One region of the Telluria sp. AC161 genome, then DNA from elsewhere that is predicted to be linked to it. Evidence: predicted binding sites of a transcription regulator. Region 1 holds the regulator's gene; each other region holds the start of a gene.
What was found. The regulator LexA, encoded in region 1, represses DNA repair genes until DNA is damaged. The targets are predictions, from matches to a motif close to ACTGTATNNNNATACAGT.

Region 1 (7,255 bases):
GGCGCGGGGTATTGTGATCGTGCTGGCCGGCGTCATATTGTGCGGGATGACGGCAATTCCGCAGCAGGCATTCTGGCGCGAGGCGCTGTTGTCACCCATTGCCGAGACCGGCGCGCGTACCGTCAAACCATTCTTGCCAGCTGCCTTCGCGGAGCATATTAATTACTGAATCCGTATTACCAGACCCGTATTCGCTGTATTCGCAGTTTTCTGTCATTTTGCACCCAAGCTTTTAGGAGCACCTCATGTGTGGCATCGTCGGCGTCGTTTCGCAGTCTCCCGTCAACCAGCTTCTGTACGATGCATTGCTGCTCCTGCAGCACCGCGGCCAGGACGCTGCGGGCATTGCGACCAATCACAGCAGCATGTTCTCGATGTTCAAGGCCAACGGCCTGGTACGTGACGTTTTCCGTACCCGGAACATGCGTTCGCTGCAGGGCAACACCGGAATCGGCCACTGCCGCTATCCGACCGCAGGTTCGTCGAGCGAAGAAGAGGCGCAACCGTTCTACGTCAACGCGCCATTCGGCATCACGCTCGCGCACAACGGCAACCTGACCAATCAGGCCCAGCTCAGGGATGAGCTCTTCCGCAACGACCGCCGCCACATCAACACCGACTCCGATTCCGAGGTGCTGCTCAACGTGCTGGCCCACGAAATCCAGGAAGCCGCCGATGGCTTCTCGCTCGACGCCGACGCGATCTTCAAGGCGGTTGCTGTTGTGCACCGCCGCGTGCGTGGCGCCTACGCTGTCGTTGCGCAGATCGCCGGCCATGGCATGCTGGCCTTCCGCGATCCGTTCGGCATCCGTCCGCTGTGCCTGGGCGTGAATGAAACCGAAAACGGCAACGAATACCTGGTGGCCAGCGAGTCGGTTGCCCTCGAGGGCCTGGGCTTCCGCTTCATGCGCGACATTGCGCCGGGCGAAGCGGTCTTCATTACCAACGATGGCAAGCTGTCCGAGCGCCAGTGCGCCGAGAACCCGTCGCTGAACCCGTGCGCGTTCGAATTCGTCTACCTGGCCCGTCCGGACTCGGTGATCGACGGCGCCTCGGTCTACGCCACGCGCCTGCGCATGGGTGAATACCTGGCCGACAAGGTGCTCAGTGAAATCCCGGTCGAAGACATCGACGTCGTCATGCCGATTCCCGATTCGTCGCGTCCGGCTGCCATCCAGCTGGCGTTGAAACTGGGCGTCGAATACCGTGAAGGCTTCATCAAGAACCGCTACATCGGCCGCACCTTCATCATGCCGGGCCAGGGCATGCGCAAGAAGTCGGTACGCCAGAAGCTCAACGCGATCATTTCCGAATTCAAGGACAAGAACGTGCTGCTGGTCGACGACTCGATCGTGCGCGGCACGACCAGCCGCGAGATCGTGCAGATGGCCCGTGAAGCCGGCGCGCGCAAGGTGTACTTCGCCTCGGCCGCGCCACCGGTGCTGTACCCGAACGTGTACGGCATCGACATGCCGACCCGCGACGAGCTGATCGCGTACGGCCGCACGACCGAAGAAGTCTGCCGCGAGATCACGGCCGATCGCGTGATCTACCAGGACATCGACGCCCTCAAGCGTTCGATTTCGGACGTTAATCCGGCACTGAAGAACTTCGAGGCATCGTGCTTCGACGGCATCTACGTGACGGGCGACGTGACCCCGGAATACCTCGATCGCCAGGAAACCGCGCGTCACAATCCTGCTGCCAAGGATGAAGACCAGGTCCGCACCCAACTGAATCTGAACCCTGCCGTTCCAGCCGAGTAAGCATGAGCGAGAAAAAGACCTACGGCTTTACCACGACGATCCTGCACAACGACCGGCACAAGCCGATCGAGCACGGTTCGCTGCACAAGCCGATCCACACGTCGGTCGCGTTCGGCTACACGGATGCGCGTCAGCTGGCCTCCGTGTTCCAGGGCAAGGAGCCGGGCTTCCGTTATGGTCGCCAGGGCAATCCCACCATCAGCGCGCTTGAGGACAAGGTCAGCAAGATGGAAGATGGCGTCGCCACGCTGTGCTTCGGCACCGGCATGGCAGCCATCGGCGCGCTGTTCCAGGCGCTGCTCAAAGCAGGCGACGCCATCGTTTCTTCGAGCTTCCTGTTTGGCAATACCAACAGCCTGTGGCAGACGGTGGCGGGGCAGGGCGTCGATGTTGCCTTTGTCGATCCCACCGACGTGGCGCAAGTCGAAGCGGCCCTGACACCGAACACGCGCATGGTGTTTGTCGAGACGATCGCCAATCCGCGCACGCAAGTGGCGGACCTGGCCCGCATCGGCGAGCTGTGCCGTGAGCGGGGCATCCTGTACGTGGTCGACAACACGATGACGTCGCCATGGCTGTTCCGCCCGAAAAGCGTGGGCGCCGGGCTCGTGGTCAATTCGCTGACCAAGTCGATTGGCGGCCATGGCATCGCGCTGGGCGGCGCGCTGACCGATACCGGCCTGTTCGACTGGAGCGCGTATCCGAACATCGCACCGAACTTCCGCAAGCAGCCGGCGCACGCCCAGGGCATGGCGCAGCTGCGCGCGAAAGCGCTGCGCGACTTCGGCGCGTCGCTCGGGCCGGAAGCGGCGCATCACATCGCTGTTGGCGCCGAGACGCTGGCGCTGCGCATGACCCGTACCTGCGCCAATGCACTGGCGCTGGCCACAATGCTCGAGGCGGACGAGCGTGTGGCAAAGGTCCACTACCCGGGCCTGGTGTCGCATCCACAGCACGGTATCGTCACGTCGCTGTTCCGCGCTGGCGGTTCGCTGCTCAGCTTTGAGCTGCACGAGTCCATCGATCCGTTCGATTACCTCAACCGCCTGCAGCTGGCGATTCCTGCCTCGAACCTGGGTGATAACCGCACGCTGGTCATCCCGGTGGCGCACACGATCTTCTTCGAGATGGGCGCCGAGCGCCGCGCCAGCATGGGCATTGCCGAGTCGCTGATTCGTGTGTCGGTGGGCATCGAGGATACCGATGACCTGGTCGAGGACTTCCGCCAGGCGCTGGACGCGTAAGGCGGCGTTACCGCGTGGCGTAACCGCGCGGCGTTACCGCGTGGCGTTACCGCGCGGCGTAAAGCCATGCAAAGAAGGCCGGCGCGATGCCGGCCTTGTCATTTTTACGGTTGAGTCCCGCTGTAAAAGGGGGCTATGATGCCCCATCGTCAGCTTGTCATTTTCTTCGGATGCCCATGAAACGTTTCCTGCTCTGCCTTTCTCTGACTATTGCCAGCACCGCCTATGCGGGCGAGCTGGAAGACGCCAATGCGCTGTTCGAAAAAAAGGATTACGCGGGCGCGCTCAAGCTGTACACCAAGCTGGCCAATGCCGGCAATCCGCAGGCGCAGCAGCAACTGGGCCAGATGTACTGGTATGGCGAAGCGGGCACCGTCGACGAAGCGGCGGCCAGGGCATTGTTCGAGAAGTCGGCAGCCAAGGGCAACAAGGTCGCGGCCGAATCGCTGGTCGTCATGCAGCAGCGCGTGACCAAACGCGCCGAGATCGATTACTGGATCAAGGGCTACGACGGCGCCGAGCTGCAGTCGGGCGAATACCGTTGCCCGTCACCGCGCATTCCGGCCGTGTCGAAGGTGAATGACGAGATCGATCGGGTCAACAAGCTGGTGACTGGCTGGCAGGATTGCTACAACAAGATGGTGACGAATTTGAACGCGCAGTCGCCGCTGACGAAGAAGATTCCGGCCGATATCGCCAAGCTGATGAACAAGCAGGAGGCGGACGCCTCGGCAGCCTACCTGGAACAGGTGCGGCAGAATATCGCGGAAGGCGCGAAGGTCAATTCAAAGATGATCCTGGCGGATTTTGCCGCGTGGCGCAATGCCACCGAGGCATTCATCAACCAGCACAATGCGGTGGTGAAGAAGGCGTCGAACTGAGAGGGGTAGGCAGGACAGGGCAGCGTAAAGCAGGCGCCGGCCGGGGAGGCCGGCGCCGTGACATCAGTTCCAGCTACGCATCAAGCCGACAGCCAGGCCTTCGAGCGCGAACTCTTCGTCCGGCGAGACGGCAATGATGTCGAAGTCAGGGTTCTCCGGCAGCAGTTCGACCAGATCGCCCGTCTTGCGATAGCGCTTGACCGTGACTTCGTCGCCCAGGCGCGCAACGACGATCTGCCCGTTCTTGGCGCTGTCGATTTTCTTGACCGCCAAAAAGTCGCCATCCATGATGCCAGCATCGCGCATCGACCAGCCTTTGACCTTCAGCAGAAAATCGGGCCGCGCCGCGAACATGGCCGCGTCGACGTTGTAGGTGGCTTCGACGTGCTCTTGCGCGAGGATTGGATTACCCGCCGCGACGCGCCCGACCAGCGGCAGCGACATGAACGATGGTGGCGGCATCGGGATCGCCTCGACGCTCGCGCCGATCAGGCGGATGCCGCGCGACGTGCCGGGCGAAATTTCGATGGCGCCCTTGCGCGCCAGTGCTTGCAGATGTTCTTCAGCCGCATTGGCCGAGCGGAAACCCAATTCAGAAGCGATTTCAGCCCGGGTTGGGGGGAAACCGGTGTTCTCGATCGCTTCCTTGATCAGGTTCAGGATCTGTTCTTGCCGTGCAGTGAGCTTTAGCATAAATGTGTTACAGCAACCGGTTATGTATGTAACCTGTATTTTTGTACAGTATTCTCGCGCGCGCAAGGGGAAACGCAAAAAATATCGCGAAAATCGCGATTCAGAGTGCAAACAGCCGTCAAAACCCTGGAATTGTCGAGTCAGATATGCCAAATGCGAGGTCAATCGAGGCGATAACGCATCATCGGGGGTTTCCAAGTCACCGATATTCAGGTTATAATTGCCGGCTTTCCCTTCCCACACTCGTCTTGACGCCGAGGTGGGCATTTGTTAAACGTCCTCAAGGAGTAATGCATGCGTCATTATGAAATCGTTTTTATCGTCCATCCGGACCAGAGCGAACAAGTCCCGGCGATGATCGAGCGTTACAAGACCACGGTGACCAGCCGCGGCGGTAACATCCATCGCGTTGAAGACTGGGGCCGCCGCCAGATGGCGTACCAGATCCAGAAGCTGCCAAAAGCACACTACATCTGCCTGAACATCGAATGCGACAACGAGACCCTGGTCGAGCTGGAAACTGCATTCAAGTTCAATGATGCGGTTCTGCGTCACCTGACCGTCAAGCTGAAAAAAGCTGAAACCGCACCGTCGCCGATGATGAAATCGGTGCAGCGCGAAGACGCAGCCAAGAGCCACCGTGCCGAAGCCGCTGCGCCAGCAGCCGCTCCAGCCGCTGCGCCAGCGCCTGCTGCTGCTTAAGTTTTTCCCAGTTATTCGTAGTAACCAGTAACACCGGGTGCATAACGCAAACCACCTCCAGCTCATGGCGACCATCGCCGAGCGCGACGTACTGCGTTACACCCCGGCCGGTGTGCCAATCGTTTCAGCCGTCCTGATGCACGAATCGCAGCAGGAAGAGGCCGGAGTCGAAAGGTCGGTCGCGTTCGAAGTCCCCGCGTTCGCCGCGGGCGAGATTTCGGGCAGGTTTGCCAGCGCCGAATTGGGCGCCAGCTACAGGTTCAACGGATTTCTTGCACGGAAAAATCGCAACAGCAAAGCCCTGGTGTTTCACATCATTGATTTCAGTGCCGCTTAACCCGGCAATTTAGATACAGGAGCCTCAAATGGCATTCGGTAAAAAGTTCGACAAAAACAAAGCGAAACTCAAAGAGAAGCGCAAACAGCAAAACCCGCTGTTCAAGCGCAAGAAATTCTGCCGCTTCACCGCCGCTGGCGTTGAGCAGGTGGACTACAAGGACGTCGACACCCTGAAGGACTTCGTCCAGGAAAACGGCAAGATCATGCCAGCACGTCTGACCGGCACCAAGGCGCACTACCAGCGTCAGGTCGACACCGCGATCAAGCGCGCACGCTACCTTGCGCTGCTGCCGTACACCGACCTGCACCACGGTTAATCGTCGGTCACGACAGTCAGACATCTGGAGATCACTATGCAAATCATTCTGTTGGAAAAAGTAGTCAACGTCGGCAACCTGGGCGACGTCGTCAAGGTCAAGGACGGTTACGCACGTAACTTCCTGATCCCACAAAAAATGGCCCGCCGCGCTACCGCCGGCGCCGTCGCCGAGTTCGAAGCCAAGCGCGCTGAACTGGAAAAAGCAGCAGCTGAAAAGCTGTCGGCTGCCCAGGCTGAAGGCGACAAGCTGAGCGGCATGACCGTCACCATCGGCCAGAAGGCCGGCGTTGATGGCCGTCTGTTCGGTTCGGTCACCAACTTCGACATCGCCGAAGCGCTGACCAAGCAAGGTTTCGCTGTCGAGAAGTCGCAAGTGCGCCTGCCGACCGGCCCTTTGAAAACCACCGGCGAATTCCCGGTTGCAGTCGCTCTGCACACCGACGTCGTGTCGGAAATCACCGTCGCTGTTGTGGGCGAAGCTGCCTAAGCACACGCTGTACATGTGCTGAGCACGCAGTTCTGAAAAAGCCGGGTTCGCCCGGCTTTTTTGCTTTTCGGCTTTCCAACCATGTCAGTCACAGGACTGGAAAAGGTATAATCCCGCCCATGAACGCAGCATCTCCAGATCCGCAACTCGACGCCCTGCGCATCCCCCCGCACTCCATCGAAGCCGAGCAATCCGTCATTGGCGGCCTGCTGCGCGATAACGCCGCGTGGGACCGTATCGCCGACTTCATGAATGCGGAAGACTTCTACCGCTACGACCACCGCATCATCTTCGAACAGATGGTGCGCCTGATCAACGGCGGCAAACCCGCCGACGTGATCACTGTCTACGAGGCCTGCAACCAGCTCGGCAAGGCCGATGACGTGGGCGGCCTGCAGTACCTGAACGCGATGGCGCAGAACACGCCGTCCGCCGCGAATATCCGGCGCTACGCCGAGATCGTGCGCGACCGCGGCATCCTGCGCAAGCTGATCACGGTGGCCGATGAAATCTCGGGCAATGCGTTCAACCCGCAGGGCAAGGAAGTCAAGCAGATGCTCGACGAAGCCGAGTCCAAGATCTTTGCGATTGCCGAATCCGGCTCGCGCGGCCAGCAGGGCTGGAATCCGATCCAGCCGCTGCTCACGCAGGTCGTCGAGCGCATCGACGAGCTCTACAGCCGCGAAAACCAGGGCGAAATCACCGGCGTGCCAACCGGCTTCATCGACCTCGACCGCATGACGTCGGGTCTGCAGCCGGGCGACCTCGTCATCGTTGCCGGCCGTCCGTCGATGGGCAAGACGGCGTTCTCGGTCAATATTGGC
Region 2 (7,255 bases), 1.0 Mb from region 1:
GTGCGAGCTGGGCGTGTCGATCGCGATCGACGACTTCGGCACCGGCTACTCGTCGCTGTCGTACCTGCACCGCTTCCCGATCCACACGATCAAGATCGACCAGTCGTTCGTCAAGGAGATCCACGAGGAAGACGGCCACTATCCGGTGATCCTGGCGATCATCTCGATCGCGCGTGGCCTGGGCCTGAACCTGATCGCCGAAGGCGTCGAGACCGAGGAACAGGCGCGCTACCTGCGCGCCAACGGTTGCATGACGATGCAGGGCTATCTGTTCTACCGCCCGATTTCGCTGGGCGACTTCATGGTGGCGCTGCGCACCCGGCCCGGATCGAACCTGCGCGCCGTGCTGGCCTGAGTGGGCATGCCCGACACGTCGTTGTACAGCGCCGAATTCCTGCGTGTGAAAGGCCTGGCCGAGCGGGGCGTGGCCGAGGCCCAGCACAGCCTGGGCTTCATGTACGTGAACGGCCAGGGCGTGGCGCAAAGCGATGAACTGGCGGTGAGCTGGTACCGGCGCGCGGCCACGGCCAATCTGGCGCAGGCCCAGTACAACCTCGGCGTGATGCTGCAGAAGGGCCAGGGCGTGACGCAGGACTTCATGCTGGCCGCCCACTGGTACGAGCGCGCCGCCAGCCAGGGCTACGCGCTGGCGCAGTACAACCTGGGCTGGCTGTACGCTAAAGGACAGGGCGTGGCGCAGGACGTGGGCCGCGCGCTGCACTGGTTCCGCCTCGCCGCAGAGCAGGGCGAGCCGGGCGCCCAGCACAATCTCGGGATGATGTACGACACCGGCAAGGGCGTAGCGCAGGACCACGATGCGGCCCTGGACTGGTACCGGCGCGCGGCCAGCCAGGGCTATGCCCGTTCGCAGTACAGCGTGGGCCTGCGCTACGACAGCGGCCAGGGCGTGGCGCGCGATCCGGCGCAGGCGCTCGGCTGGCTGCGCAAGGCCGCGCTGCAGGGCTACGCGCCAGCCCAGTTCAATCTCGGGCTGCGCTACGACAAGGGCCAGGACGTGGAAGCGGACGGCGAACAGGCGATGCTGTGGTACGGCCGCGCGGGCATCCAGGGCCATGCCAGCTCGCAGTTCAATCTGGCGCTGATGTACGACACGGGCCACGGCGTGCCGCAGGACGACGCGCTGGCCGCGATCTGGTACCGGCGCGCCGCGCAGCAGGGCCATGCGGGCGCGCAGGACAGTCTGGGCATGCGCCACGAGCACGGCCAGGGCGTGGTGCAGGATGCGGCGCAGGCGGCCGTCTGGTACCGCCGCGCGGCCGAGCAGGGCTTGCCGGTGGCGCAGTACCACCTCGGGCAACTCCTCGACACGGGCAACGGCGTCGAGCGCGATGCGGTGGAGGCCACGGCGTGGTACCGCAAGGCGGCCGAGCAGGGCCACCTGCGCGCGCAGTTCGACCTGGGCCTGCGCCACGAAAACGGCATCGGCGCAGCGCAGGACAGCGTGCAGGCACTCGGGTGGTACCGGCGCGCCGCGGCCCAGGGTTACGCGGCAGCGCAGTATATGGTGGCCACGCTGCTCGACCGGCTCGATCTGGGCGACCCGGCCGAAGCCACCGACTGGCTGCACAAGGCGGCCGACCAGAAGCACGCGCTGGCGCAGTTCGAGCTGGGGTTGCGCTACGACTGCGCCAAGGGCGCGGACAAGGATTACGAAGCCGCCCATTTCTGGTACCTGTGCGCGGCGCGCCAGGGCCACGCGCGGGCCCAGTTCAACCTGGGCGTGATGTATGCGGCGGGGCAGGGCGCGCCGCGCGATCTGGTCGAAGCGTATGCGTGGCTGCATCGGGCGGGCGGCGCCGGGATCGGGCCGGCACGCGACTACCTGGCCCGCACCGCGCGCCGCATGGACGCGCAGCAGTTATCGCAGGCCGAAAGCTTGCTGCACGCATAACTAGCGTCCCGTCTTTGAACCGGCGCCACCCCCGCACGGGTGCGCTGCCGCACCCTCTGTCATGACACGCCACGTTATACTGTATGCCCATACAGCCACGGGCGTCCGATGGAACTCAACGACAAGCTCGAAATCCTGGCCGACGCGGCCAAGTACGACGCATCCTGCGCCAGCAGCGGTGCGCCCAAGCGCGGCTCCGAGGGCAAGGACGGCCTGGGCGCCACCACCGGCATGGGCATCTGCCACAGCTACACGCCCGATGGCCGCTGCGTCTCGCTGCTCAAGATCCTGCTCACCAACTTCTGCATCTACGACTGCCAGTACTGCATCAACCGGCGCACGTCGAACGTGCCGCGCGCGCGCTTTGCGGTCGACGAAGTGGTCAAGCTGACGCAGGATTTTTACCTGCGCAACTACATCGACGGCCTGTTCCTCAGTTCCGGCATCATCCAGTCGGCCGACTACACGATGGAGCAGCTGGTGGCCGTGGCGCGCACCCTGCGCGAGGTGCACAACTTCCGCGGCTACATCCACCTCAAGACGATTCCCGATGCCGATCCGCTCCTGATCACCGAAGCGGGGCGCTGGGCCGATCGCCTGTCGGTCAACATCGAACTGCCGACGCACGACAGCGTGACCAGACTGGCGCCCGAAAAGAGCGTGCACACGATCAAGCTGGCGATGGGCTCCATCCGGCGCAAGCTCGATGAAAAAGCCGAAGAGCCAAGGTCGCCTGCATTCGCGCCGGCCGGCCAGAGCACGCAGATGATCGTCGGCGCTGACGCCAGCGACGACCACACGATCCTCAACACCGCCGAGACGCTGTACGGCAGCTATAAGCTCAAGCGCGTGTACTACTCCGCATTCAGTCCCATCCCGCAAAGCCCCAAGAGCGTGCCGCTCGCGCCACCGCCGCTGCTGCGCGAGCACCGCCTGTACCAGGCCGACTTCCTGCTGCGCAGTTACGGCTTCACGGCCGGCGAGATCATGCCGCAGACGGGCAACCTGGCGCTGGACATCGATCCCAAGCTGGCCTGGGCGCTGTCGAACCGTGACCAGTTTCCGATGGACCTGAACCGCGTCGATGCGACGCTGATTGCGCGCATCCCCGGCATCGGCCTGCGCAACGCCAAGCGCATCGCCGACCTGCGCCGCATTCGCCGCATCCGCTGGGAAGATTTATCGCGGCTGCGCTGCAGCCTGAAAAAGCTGGCACCGTTCGTCATCACCGCCGACTACAAGCCGGCGCAGGGCGCGACCAGCTCCGACCTGCTGCGCAAGCACATGGCCGACGCACCGCAGCAGATGAACTTGTGGCCGGAGCTGCAGGCAGCATGACCCCCGCGGCCAGCGCAGCCGTCGTCGCCAGCGAGGCCGTCGCCGCGGTCCGCGCGGGCCAGCCGCTGCTGGTGGCCTCGTTCGTCGAGTGGCGCGCCACGGCCCGCGCGCTGCTGCGCGCAGGCGTGCCGCCCGAGGCAGTGACGTGGGGCGAGCCCGGTGCCGATTTGTTTTCGAGCGCGCCGGCAGCGCCCGCATCCGCCCTGGAGACGGTGCAACCGACTGGCGACCTTCTCGCCGCCCCGCCTGCCGAACGGTTGGCACAAGCCACACCCAGGCCGCAAGTCCCGCGCTCGCTGATGGAGATGCTGCAAACCGCCGCCTGTTACCGTGACCACGATCGCTGGGCCTTCCTGTATCGCGTGGTCTGGCGCTGGCAGCAGGGCGAGCACGACGTGCAGTCGCCCGCCGATACCGATGGCGCGCGGCTGACGTCGATGGTCAAGGCCGTGCGGCGCGAGGTGCACGACATGTTCGCGTATATCCGCTTTCGCGAACGGCCGATCGAGGCCGGGCCGCCGCAGTTCGTCGCCTGGTTCGAACCCGCGCACGACGTGCTGCCGCAGGTGGCCGAACATTTCGTTGCCCGCATGGGCAAGATGACCTGGATGATCGCCACGCCCGAGGCCAGCGTGCTGTGGGACGGCGCCACGCTGCACGACGCAGGGCCGTTGATGTCCGGCCCCGCCGACCTGGAAGACGACGGCGAGGCGCTGTGGCTGACCTACTACCGCAGCATCTTCAACCCCGCGCGCCTGAACACGAAGGTCATGCAAAGCCATGTGCCGTCGCGCTTCTGGAAGAATTTGCCCGAGGGCGCGCTGGTGCCGTCGATGGTCAGCCAGGCCGGCCTGGGCGCGCGCCGCATCGGCCAGGTCGCCGAGGTGGGGCAGCGCCGCGGCACGACGATTCCGATCGCGGCCGAGAAAGCACAGCCCGACCGCGAACAGCCGTCAAAGCTTGACGAATGCCGGCGCTGCGAACTGTGGCAGCACGCGACGCAAGCGGTCGGCGGGATCGGACCGGACCACGCGCAGATCATGCTTGTCGGCGAGCAGCCGGGCGACCAGGAGGACCTGTCCGGCCAGCCGTTTATCGGCCCGGCCGGCCAGCTGCTCGATCGCGTGTTCGCGCAGGCGGAGGTGGATCGCAAGGGTGTTTATATTACCAACGCCGTCAAGCATTTCAAGTGGGAGCCGCGCGGTAAACGGCGCCTGCACAAGACGCCGGCGCAGAAAGAGATCGAGGCCTGCCACTACTGGCTCGAAAAAGAAATCGCCATCCGCAAGCCGAAGGTGATCGTGGCGATGGGCGCGACCGCGCTCAAGTCGGTGCTGCAGAGGGGGAACGTGACGCTCAGGGACAGTCTCGGCCAACCGGTGCGCCATGGGGACGCGTGGGTGGTGACGATCTACCACCCGTCGTACGTGCTGCGCGTGCCGGACGAAGCGACCAAGCACGAGGCGTTTGCCGTGATGGTCGAGGGTTTGCGGGTGGCGCAGTCGCTGCTTGAGCAGTCTGGCGAGAACTGACCCACGTCGCGGCACCGTGACGCGTGCGGAGTCGGGTGGGCACCCCTCCCAGGCCATCCTTATTCGCATACTGCGCCTTGCGTATGCATTCGAAAGTCCTTGTGATTGCCGCAGTGGCCGCCTCATAATCGGCGCACGCTTCTGGCCACTTTCACAACAGGATACCTTCATGCGCCCACTCGTCGTTCCCGCACTGTGCTTGTCGTTGCTGGCTGCCCCTGGATGGGCACAGTCGCTTGACGGGGCCGGTGCCCCGCCTGCCGCGGTTGTCACCACGGACGCGGTCGAACCTGCGCCGGAACAGATTCACGTCGTCGCCCAGCGCCCTGGCCCGGGCATGTGGAAGGTAAAGAAGGGCGATCATGTGCTGTGGGTATTTGGCACGTATGCGCCGCTGCCGAAGAACATGACGTGGCGCTCGCAGCAGGTGGAAAACGTGATCAGGAATTCGCAGGAGTACCTGGAGCCGCCCGGCGCGACGGCCAGCGCAGGTGTCTTCAAAATGATCACGCTGCTGCCAAGCCTGATCGGCGTGCGCAAGAATCCGGATGGCGCCGGGTTGCGCGACGTGATGCCGGCGCAAGACTACGCGCAGTGGACTACGCTCAAGGCAAAATACCTGCCCGACAACAGTGGCGTCGAGCGCGAACGGCCGATCTTCGCTGCGCAGGCGTTGACGGAAGCAGCGCGCAAGGGAGCAGGTTTGGTCGAGGGATATGTAGTGCGCAAGCAGCTGCTCGATCTGATCAAAAAGAGCCAGCTGAAAGAGACGTCGACGAAGATCGCTGTCCCAATGGACAACGCAAGGACGGTGCTGAATAACTTCAAGAAATCAAACCTGGCCGACGCCGCCTGCCTCGCACAAACAATGACCACACTGGAACAGGATATCGGCGCCGCAACGATGCGCGCGAACGCCTGGGCCAAAGGTGACCTGGACGATATCCGCACACTGAACTTCGCCGCGCGTGAGGAGGTGTGCTTCGGCTCATTGCTGAACAGCGCCGCTTTCGACTCGGAACCAGAATTCAGGAGCGCCAAGGCACGTTCGTACATCAAGTGGGTCGAGGCGGCTGAAAAGGCGCTTGACACCAATGTGTCTACCTTTGCAATGCTGTCGATGGCAGATATTTTCAACCCGAAAGGCGTGATCGCGGCGCTGGCGGCGAAGGGGTATGAGGTTGAGCAGCCCGAGTAACCGCATGCGTCAGGCCCCGGCGCTCATGCGCCGATAGCGCTGCGGCGGGCCTGACGCGCGCAATCCACCGCATCCACGGCAGAGCGTCGTTCAAGCCTGTCGCGGCATTGATGGGTTTGCCGTTGCGGTTGCGCGCCGCCAGGCAAGCTGTCGCTCCATTGTTCGGCCCATGTCAAGGCGCCACGTCCTTTCGCGCCACATCTGGAACTCCCTATTCGTCCCTGCTGTCCTATTCAGCAATCGGCGTGCTCCAGGCGCCGCCTTGGAGCATCCTCATGCCTGACGTTGACGTTGCGACTGTGAAAAAATCCCCCACCGGCATTGAGGGGTTTGACGCGATTACCGGCGGCGGCCTGCCGCATGGGCGCACGTGCACCCTTATTGGCGGGCCCGGCAGTGGCAAGACCGTGTTCGCCTTGCAGACACTGATCAATGGCGCGCTCCTGTACGGCGAACGCGGCATTTTCGTCGCATTCGAAGAAAATTCGCAAAGCGTCATTGCCAACGCCGCCTCGTTCGGCTGGGATCTTGCTGGCCAGGACAAACTCACATTCATGGATGCCGGCATGTCGCCCGATGTCGTGCAAACCGGGCGTTTCGATGTCAGCGCTCTCTTGTCGGGCATCCGCGCCCGGTTTGCCGAGAACCATGCCACACGCATCGTGTTCGACTCGATCGACGTGCTGCTGTCGTTGCTCGACGACCCGTTTACAGAGCGGCAAGAGCTCTACCGCATTCAGGACTGGCTAACCGTCAACGGCATCACCGGCATCGTCACTACCCGGGCGCGTACTGCAAACCAGACGAACGAGCCCGGAAACGATTTCCTCGAGTACATGGCCGATTGCGTCGTGCATCTGAGCCAGCACGTCATCGGTGGCCTTGCCCATCGCGATCTGCGCGTGGCCAAATACCGCGGCTCGCCGATCTACGAAGGGGAATTCCCGCTGATCATCGGCGCGGACGGCATCGAAGTGGCCATGCCGATGTCGCACGAGATGCGTTTCCCCGCTTTCTCCGAGCGCGTCTCTACGGGCGTGGAGCGGCTCGACACGATGCTTGGCGGTGGCTATCTGCGCGGTAGTACCATCCTGGTGACCGGGTCGCCCGGCACCGCCAAATCGACGCTGGCTGCGGCTTTCGCCCAAGCCTGCGTCCAGCGCGGCGAGCGCTGCCTGTACGTCAGCTTCGACGAGAGCAGCAGCGAGATCATCCGCAACATGTCGTCCATCGGCCTCGATCTGGCCTCTGCAGTCGCAGACGGCAATCTGCGCT
Region 3 (7,255 bases), 760 kb from region 1:
TCGGCTGCGCCGCCAGCATGGTTTCTTTGGGCTCCAGTTCCATCAGCGTCACGCCGCGGCCGCCATTGGTCAGCACCTTCATCTCGTCAATGCCGAACACCAGTACGCGGCCCTTTTCGGACAGGCACGCGATCGCACCGCAGCTGTCGGTCACGATCCGTGGCGGCAGCGGCGTCGCGCCGTCGTTGAGCGTGATGAATGACTTGCCGCCTTTCAGACGGCTGACCATGTCGCCCGCCTTGGTGATGAAGCCAAAGGCATCCGACGTCGACAGCAGCAGGCGCGTCTCGGGATTACCCGCGAAATAATGCAGGATGCGGATACCGCCCGACAGGTCCACCAGCGTCGTGATCGGCACGCCGTCACCGCGCGAACCAGGCAGCGCCGCCACCGGCACCGAATACACCTTGCCGTTGTCGCCAATGCCCAGCAGATGGTCGACCGTGCGGCATTCGAACGCCTTGTACAGCGAGTCGCCGGCCTTGAACGCGAACTGCGCCGGGTCGTGGCCGATGCCGGTGCGGGCACGCACCCAGCCTTTTTCGGACACGATGACGGTCACCGGTTCGTCGACGACCTTCTGCTCGGCCACTGCGCGCTGTGCTTCTTCGATCACGGTGCGGCGCTCGTCGCCGAACTGCTTGGCGTCGGCTTCGATTTCGCGGATGATCAGGCGCTTCATCGACGACGGGTTCTCGAGGATGTCCTGCAGCTTTTCCTTCTCGCTGCGCAGGTCGGCCAGCTCTTGCTGGATCTTGATCGCTTCCAGGCGCGCCAGCTGGCGCAGGCGGATTTCGAGGATGTCTTCGGCCTGGCGTTCGCTCAGGTGGAATTCTTCGATCAGCGCGGCCTTCGGTTCATCCGCATTGCGGATGATGGCGATGACCTTGTCGATGTTCAGCAGGACCGTCTCGCGGCCTTCCAGGATGTGGATGCGGTCGTTGACCTTGGCCAGCTTGAAGTCGGTGCGGCGGCGGATCGTCGTGAAGCGATAGTCGATCCACTCCTGGATGATCGTGCCCAGGCCTTTTTGACGCGGGCGGCCGTCGCCGCCGATCATCACCATATTGATCGGGCTGGACGACTCGAGCGACGTGTGCGCGAGCAGCATCAGCATGAATTCGTTCTGGTCCTGGTTCTTCGACTTTGGCTCGAACACCAGGCGCACCGCGGCTTCGCGGCCCGATTCGTCGCGCACCGTATCGAGCGCGCCCAGCACGGTGTTCTTCAGCGCGAGCTGCTCGGGCAGCAGCGCCTTCTTGCCGGCCTTGACCTTCGGATTGGTCAGTTCTTCGATTTCTTCGAGCACGCGCTGCGACGAGCAGCCCGGCGGCAGTTCGTAGACAATCGCCTGCCACTGGCCGCGCGCCAGTTCTTCGATCTTCCAGCGCGCGCGCACCTTCATCGAACCGCGGCCGACCGCGTACATGTCGGCGATGCTGGACGCCGGGGTGATGATCTGGCCGCCGCCCGGGAAGTCGGGGCCGGGCACGATGGCCATCAGCTCGGCGTGCGACATCTTCGGATTGCGGATCATGGCGACGGCGGCGGCAGCCACTTCGCGCAGATTGTGCGACGGGATCTCGGTGGCCAGGCCGACCGCGATGCCCGAGGCGCCGTTGAGCAGCACCATCGGCAGGCGCGCCGGCAGCGTGCGCGGCTCGGTGGTCGAGCCGTCGTAGTTCGGCTGCGAGTCGACCGTGCCCATGTCGATTTCATCCATCAGGATGCGGGCAATCGGCGTCAGGCGCGCTTCGGTATAGCGCATCGCGGCGGCGCCGTCGCCGTCGCGTGAGCCGAAGTTGCCCTGGCCGTCGATCAGCGGGTAGCGCAGCGAGAAGTCCTGCGCCATGCGCACCAGCGCGTCGTACACCGACTGGTCGCCGTGCGGGTGCAGTTTGCCGAGCACGTCGCCGACCACGGCCGCCGATTTGCGCGGCTTGGCGGTCGGGCCCAGGCCCAGTTCATTCATCGCGTACAGGATGCGGCGCTGGACCGGCTTCTGGCCGTCCGACACGTCCGGCAGCGCGCGGCCCTTGACCACCGAAACGGCATAGTCGAGGTAGGCGCGCTCGGCGAAGGTGGAGAGGGTGAGCGTCTCGACGTCGGACGGCTCGTGTTGCTGTTCAAAGAGACTTGGTTGGTTCGTCATGGTGTGTGTTTCGTGTTCTGGCGAGCGATAGTGGCGGTGCGGAGGACTTGGGTTCCAGCTTTCGCTGGAACGACGTGCCTGGGCCAGTGGCTGCAAGACCGTCGTTCCCGCGGAGGCGGGAACCCAAGTTCAGCTTGCAGATCACAGTCTCATCAAATGTCCGCCTCGGTCTCGTTTCCGTGTTCTTCGATCCAGGCGCGGCGCGCGGCGGCTTCGCCTTTGCCCATCAGCATATTGAAACGTGCCGACGATTCGGCGTGGTCGTAGTCGCCCAAAAACACGGGCAGCAGGCGGCGCGTGTCCGGGTTCATCGTCGTTTCCCACAGCTGCTCGGCGTTCATCTCGCCCAGGCCCTTGAAGCGGGAGATGCTCCACACGCCTTCTTTCAGGCCTTCTTTTTTCAGCTTGTCTTCGATCGCCAGCAGTTCGCCCGAGTCCAGCGCATACAGCTTCTGGATCGGCTTTTTGCCGCGCGCGGGCACGTCGACACGGAACAGCGGAGGGCGCGCGATGCAGATGTTCCCGTTCGCGAACAGCGCCGGAAAGTGTTTGAAGAACAGCGTGAGCAGCAGCACCTGGATGTGCGAGCCGTCGACGTCGGCGTCGGACAGGATGCAGATCTTGCCGTAGCGCAGACCGGTCAGGTCGGGCGAGTCGCCCGCGCTGTGCGGATCGACGCCGATCGCCACCGAGATATCGTGGATTTCATTGTTGGCGAACAGGCGGTCGCGGTCGGTTTCCCACGAGTTGAGCACCTTGCCGCGCAGCGGCAGGATGGCCTGGAATTCCTTGTCGCGGCCCATCTTGGCCGAGCCGCCGGCCGAGTCGCCCTCGACCAGGAACAGCTCGTTGCGCGTGATGTCGTTCGATTCGCAATCGGTCAGTTTGCCCGGCAACACGGCCACGCCCGACGATTTTTTCTTTTCGACTTTCTGCAGCGAGCGCAGGCGCGATTGCGCCTGGCGGATCACGAGTTCGGCCAGCTTCTTGCCGTATTCGACGTGCTGGTTCAGCCACAGTTCGAGCGGCGGCCTGGTGAAGGTCGAAACCAGCTTGAGCGCGTCGCGCGAATTCAGGCGCTCTTTCGTCTGGCCCTGGAACTGCGGGTCGAGCACCTTGGCCGACAGCACGAACGAGACGCGCGCGAACACGTCTTCGGGCAGCAGCTTGACGCCTTTGGGCAGCAGGCCATGCAGCTCGACGAAGTTCTTGACGGCGCCGTACAGGCCGTCGCGCAGGCCGGCTTCGTGCGTGCCGCCGCTGACGGTGGGGATCAGGTTGACGTAGGATTCACGCACCACGCCGCCTTCTTCGGTCCATGCCACGACCCAGGCCGCGCCTTCGCCTTCGGCAAAACTGTCGTCGCCGGCAGCGGCGTACTGCGCGCCTTCGAACAGCGGGATCAGGGTTTCGCCGGTGGAGCTTTGCGCCAGCGCTTCGGTCAGGTAGCCACGCAGACCCTCGTCGTAGCGCCAGGTCTGGACTTCGCCCTTGGCGTTCGTGAGCGTGACCGTCACGCCCGGTAGCAGCACGGCTTTCGAGCGCAGCAGGCGTTGCAGGTCGTTCATCGGGATGGTCGGCGAATCGAAGTATTTGCCGTCCGGCCAGGCCGTGACGCGCGTGCCGTTCTTCTTGCCGCCGCGCTCGAACGGCGCGGAGGTGAGGGGCTCGATCACGTCGCCGGCAGCGAACACCAGCTTGTGCTGGCCGTTGCCCTGATCGTCCTTGCGCCAGACTTCGATCTCGAGGCGCTTGGACAGCGCATTGGTGACCGACACGCCGACGCCGTGCAGGCCGCCCGAGAACGCATACGCGCCGCCCGAGCCCTTGTCGAACTTGCCGCCGGCGTGCAGGCGCGTGAACACGATTTCGACCGTGGACACGCCTTCTTCGGGGTGGATGCCGACCGGGATGCCGCGGCCGTCATCTTCGACCGTGATCGAGCCGTCCGGGTTCATCGTGACGCTGATGTTCTTGCAATAGCCACCCAGCGCCTCGTCGGAGGCGTTGTCGATCACTTCCTGGATGATGTGGAGCGGATTTTCCGTGCGGGTGTACATGCCCGGACGCTGTTTCACAGGTTCGAGTCCCTTGAGGACACGGATGGATGATTCGCTGTAGTCTGGAGCGGGTTTCTTGGAGGCCATCTTGAAGAGTATTTGTAGAATGCGTTGGCATTCTATCTTGTCGAGCGGAAAAGGAAATGCTTTTTAACTGTATAAATATACAGTATTTTGCGCTTATGTCGTGCTTTTCGCCTTGCACCTTTGTGCTAGATTACGCTGTAAATACATAATCGATGCAAGAAGGGTGGGGCCCGATGCAGCGATCCCATTGTCTGTTCACCGTGCGTCCGATCGGCTTTGATCCGGTTGAAACCGCCCGGCTGGCGGCGCTGCTCGAAGACGCGCCGGGCGTCGGGCCGTCGTATTCTTGCCTGCATGCCGATAGTTTGCAAGAGCCGGATCTGCTGGTTGCCAACGGCGACAACCCGTTTGCGCTGGCGCAAATGGCGTGCCGGCCACCCGATGCGCTGCAACCGGTACTGGTCATCGGCGGCAGCGACGCCACCCGTTGGCCAAACCTGACCCGCCCGCTTGACCAACGGGCGCTGCATGAAAGGCTGGCCGAACTACTCGACACGCGCGTGCATGCGCTGGCCCAGCATGGCGCCCGTGCGCGCCGCGTGCTGGCCGAACGCCGCCGCCGTCCGCGCCTGGGACCGGATCTTGAAACGCCCGCATTCTACACGCGACTGCGCCATGGGCCCGTCGATGGCCCGGTCTTGATCGTCGATCAGGCGTGCAACCTGCGCAACCGGGTGGCGCAGGTGCTCGGGCCGCGCCGGATCGGCGTCGAATGGACCGACAGCCGGGCCGCCGCCGTGCGCCTGTGCGACGAGACGCCGGTCGCGCTGGTCCTGATCAACACGGCCGCCCCAGGCATCGAACCGTATGCGCTGTGTTCATCGATCAAGGCGCAGGCCGGCGCCGGGCGCACGCCCGTGGTGTTCATGGTCGCGCCATCGTTTCAGTACGACAGCGCCCGCGCCCGGCTGGCCGGCGCGCGCGGCCTGCTCGAGACACCCGTGGCGGGGCGCCACCTGATGCTGACCTTCCAGAAGCTGCTCGACGTGCCGGTCTGAGCGCATGGCGACCTTTTGTAACAACTTTGAATCGTGCGCAGCATTGCCGAAGTTATATTAATGACATGACCGAAGACGAACCCATCAAGCGCAAGCCAGACGACCCCTCGCCCGAGGCGGATATCGATGAACGCCGCGAGACGCGCGTGCGTGTGCCCGACCGGCGCGCCAGCGGCGGCCAGCACGCACGCGGACCGGCGCGCTATCTGCGCGATGGCGACAACCCGGTGGCCCTGGCCGGCCGGGTCATCACATCGCGCTTTCGCTCGCTGCGTGAACGCTTCAGTCGCGACATCATGCAGCGCACGCTGCACATTGGTGTCTCGGCCCGCATCTTCCATCCCGAAGCGGGCGCCAAGGGGCTGCTGAGCAAAAACCTGCAATACCTCGAGGAATCCATCGCTCAGTGGGTGATGTCGCGCGACGTGCTGGTGTTCATGATCCCGACGGTCAATACCAACGGCTTGCTCCACCCCAGCAACATCACGCTGCGCCACTATGCACGTCACCTGGATGGCCTGGTGCTGCAGGGCGGGGCCGACGTCGCCCCGCAAACCTATTCCGAAACGCCCACCCGTCCCGAATGGAGCGGCGACCGCGCGCGCGATGTGTACGAGCTCGAACTGCTGCACGAATTCGTCGACGCCGGCAAACCGGTGCTGGGCGTGTGCCGTGGCTGCCAGCTGATCAACGTGGCCTTCGGCGGCACGCTGCACCAGGACGTCGCCACCGACCGTCCCGACGCGCTGGCGCACGTGCACGACCTGTACGACGCGCATCGTCATGCGATCGTGTTCCCCAAGGGTTCGTCCCTTAGCCGCATGTTCCCCAATATCCAGCAGGCGATGGTCAATTCGATCCACCACCAGGCCGTCAAGGACCTGGGGCGCGATATCCGCATCGAAGCCATGTCCGAGCCGGACGGCATCATCGAGGCGATCCGCTACCAGCGCGCCAACTTCGTCATGGGCTTGCAGTGGCACCCCGAGTTCCACCGCGCGGGCGGTGTCGATCTGCTCGACTGCACGCCGGTGCTCGATGAATTTCTGCGCGCGGCGCGCGAGACGCGCCTGTAGCACGAAATCGCTTGCTTTCGCCGTGTGACACGGGAATAATGAATGAGAATCATTCTCATCTCATTGTCTTGTTCTGGTCCATGGAGCGCTTCGCATGACGATTTCCCCCACACCCACCACGCCATCCACAGCGGGCGAGCCGCGCAACCAGGACACGCTGCTGGTCGCCTCGCTGCTGCACCTGATGTCGCATTACAGCGCGAAAGGCGACGGCGAGCCGCCGTGCGTCAAGCTGGCGTCCGTCATTGAGCGCCACCTGTGCGCGCTGGCGCGCCTGCCGACGATCGACCCGGTGCTGCGCGCCACCTGCGAGCAACTGGCCGACCAGTGGGCCAGTGTGGTCGACGCCAGGCTGCCGGCGCCGGCGCCTGCCAGACAGCCGCTGCTGGCGCGCTTCATGAAGACGGGTTGGGTGGGCAAGGGCGTGCCGGTGGCGGGCTGACCTGATCGAGCCAGTCACGCAGGGCGACCTCGCCCTGCGCATCGAAGGCCATGACGCGCGAACCTGCCACGCGGCGCGTCCAGCCAAGTTGTTCGAACCGGTCGAGCAGAGCGCTGCCCAGTGCGCCGGCCAGATGGTGACGCCGCTCGCTCCAATCCAGGCAGGTGCGGCACACGGGCCGCCGCGAGCGCGCCAGTGCAGCGGTATCGATGCCCAGCTGGCCGATCAGTAACGCGCCTGCGGTCGTGAGCACCATGCCGTCGGCGCCGAAGCCGAATGCGCCTCGCGCAGCCAGCCGGTCATGCAGCACCACGCCAAGCTCGCCGGCCAGGTGGTCGTAGCAGACGCGCGCCTTGCGCAGGGCCGGCGCGGACGGGCCCAGCTTCAGGTGCAGCGGCAGCGTGCCGGCGCCGAAGGCCATGCCCATCAGCGTTTCGAGC

Region 2: a site for LexA is predicted at 1,991-2,008, ahead of ACZ0AJ_RS18000 (putative DNA modification/repair radical SAM protein). Genes of this name have one in related genera too.
Region 3: a site for LexA is predicted at 4,366-4,383, ahead of ACZ0AJ_RS16875 (DNA topoisomerase IV subunit B). Genes of this name have one in related genera too.

What each region holds. Positions count from the first base shown of each region.
Region 1 covers NZ_OZ409861.1:3,021,888-3,029,142, reverse strand. The annotation lists gene ACZ0AJ_RS13590 (CvpA family protein) at 1-169, shown strand, start outside; gene purF (amidophosphoribosyltransferase) at 246-1,766, shown strand; gene ACZ0AJ_RS13580 (cystathionine gamma-synthase family protein) at 1,769-3,010, shown strand; gene ACZ0AJ_RS13575 (tetratricopeptide repeat protein) at 3,187-3,891, shown strand; gene lexA (transcriptional repressor LexA) at 3,955-4,584, opposite strand; gene rpsF (30S ribosomal protein S6) at 4,879-5,286, shown strand; gene priB (primosomal replication protein N) at 5,324-5,623, shown strand; gene rpsR (30S ribosomal protein S18) at 5,652-5,942, shown strand; gene rplI (50S ribosomal protein L9) at 5,979-6,431, shown strand; gene ACZ0AJ_RS13545 (replicative DNA helicase) at 6,551-7,255, shown strand, end outside.
Region 2 covers NZ_OZ409861.1:4,033,623-4,040,877, reverse strand. The annotation lists gene ACZ0AJ_RS18010 (GGDEF/EAL domain-containing response regulator) at 1-355, shown strand, start outside; gene ACZ0AJ_RS18005 (SEL1-like repeat protein) at 362-1,912, shown strand; gene ACZ0AJ_RS18000 (putative DNA modification/repair radical SAM protein) at 2,021-3,250, shown strand; gene ACZ0AJ_RS17995 (UdgX family uracil-DNA binding protein) at 3,247-4,782, shown strand; gene ACZ0AJ_RS17990 (TraB/GumN family protein) at 4,952-5,980, shown strand; gene kaiC (circadian clock protein KaiC) at 6,256-7,255, shown strand, end outside.
Region 3 covers NZ_OZ409861.1:3,780,852-3,788,106, reverse strand. The annotation lists gene parC (DNA topoisomerase IV subunit A) at 1-2,152, opposite strand, end outside; gene ACZ0AJ_RS16875 (DNA topoisomerase IV subunit B) at 2,305-4,299, opposite strand; gene ACZ0AJ_RS16870 (response regulator) at 4,473-5,297, shown strand; gene ACZ0AJ_RS16865 (gamma-glutamyl-gamma-aminobutyrate hydrolase family protein) at 5,363-6,373, shown strand; gene ACZ0AJ_RS16860 (hypothetical protein) at 6,468-6,815, shown strand; gene ACZ0AJ_RS16855 (ArsR/SmtB family transcription factor) at 6,769-7,255, opposite strand, start outside.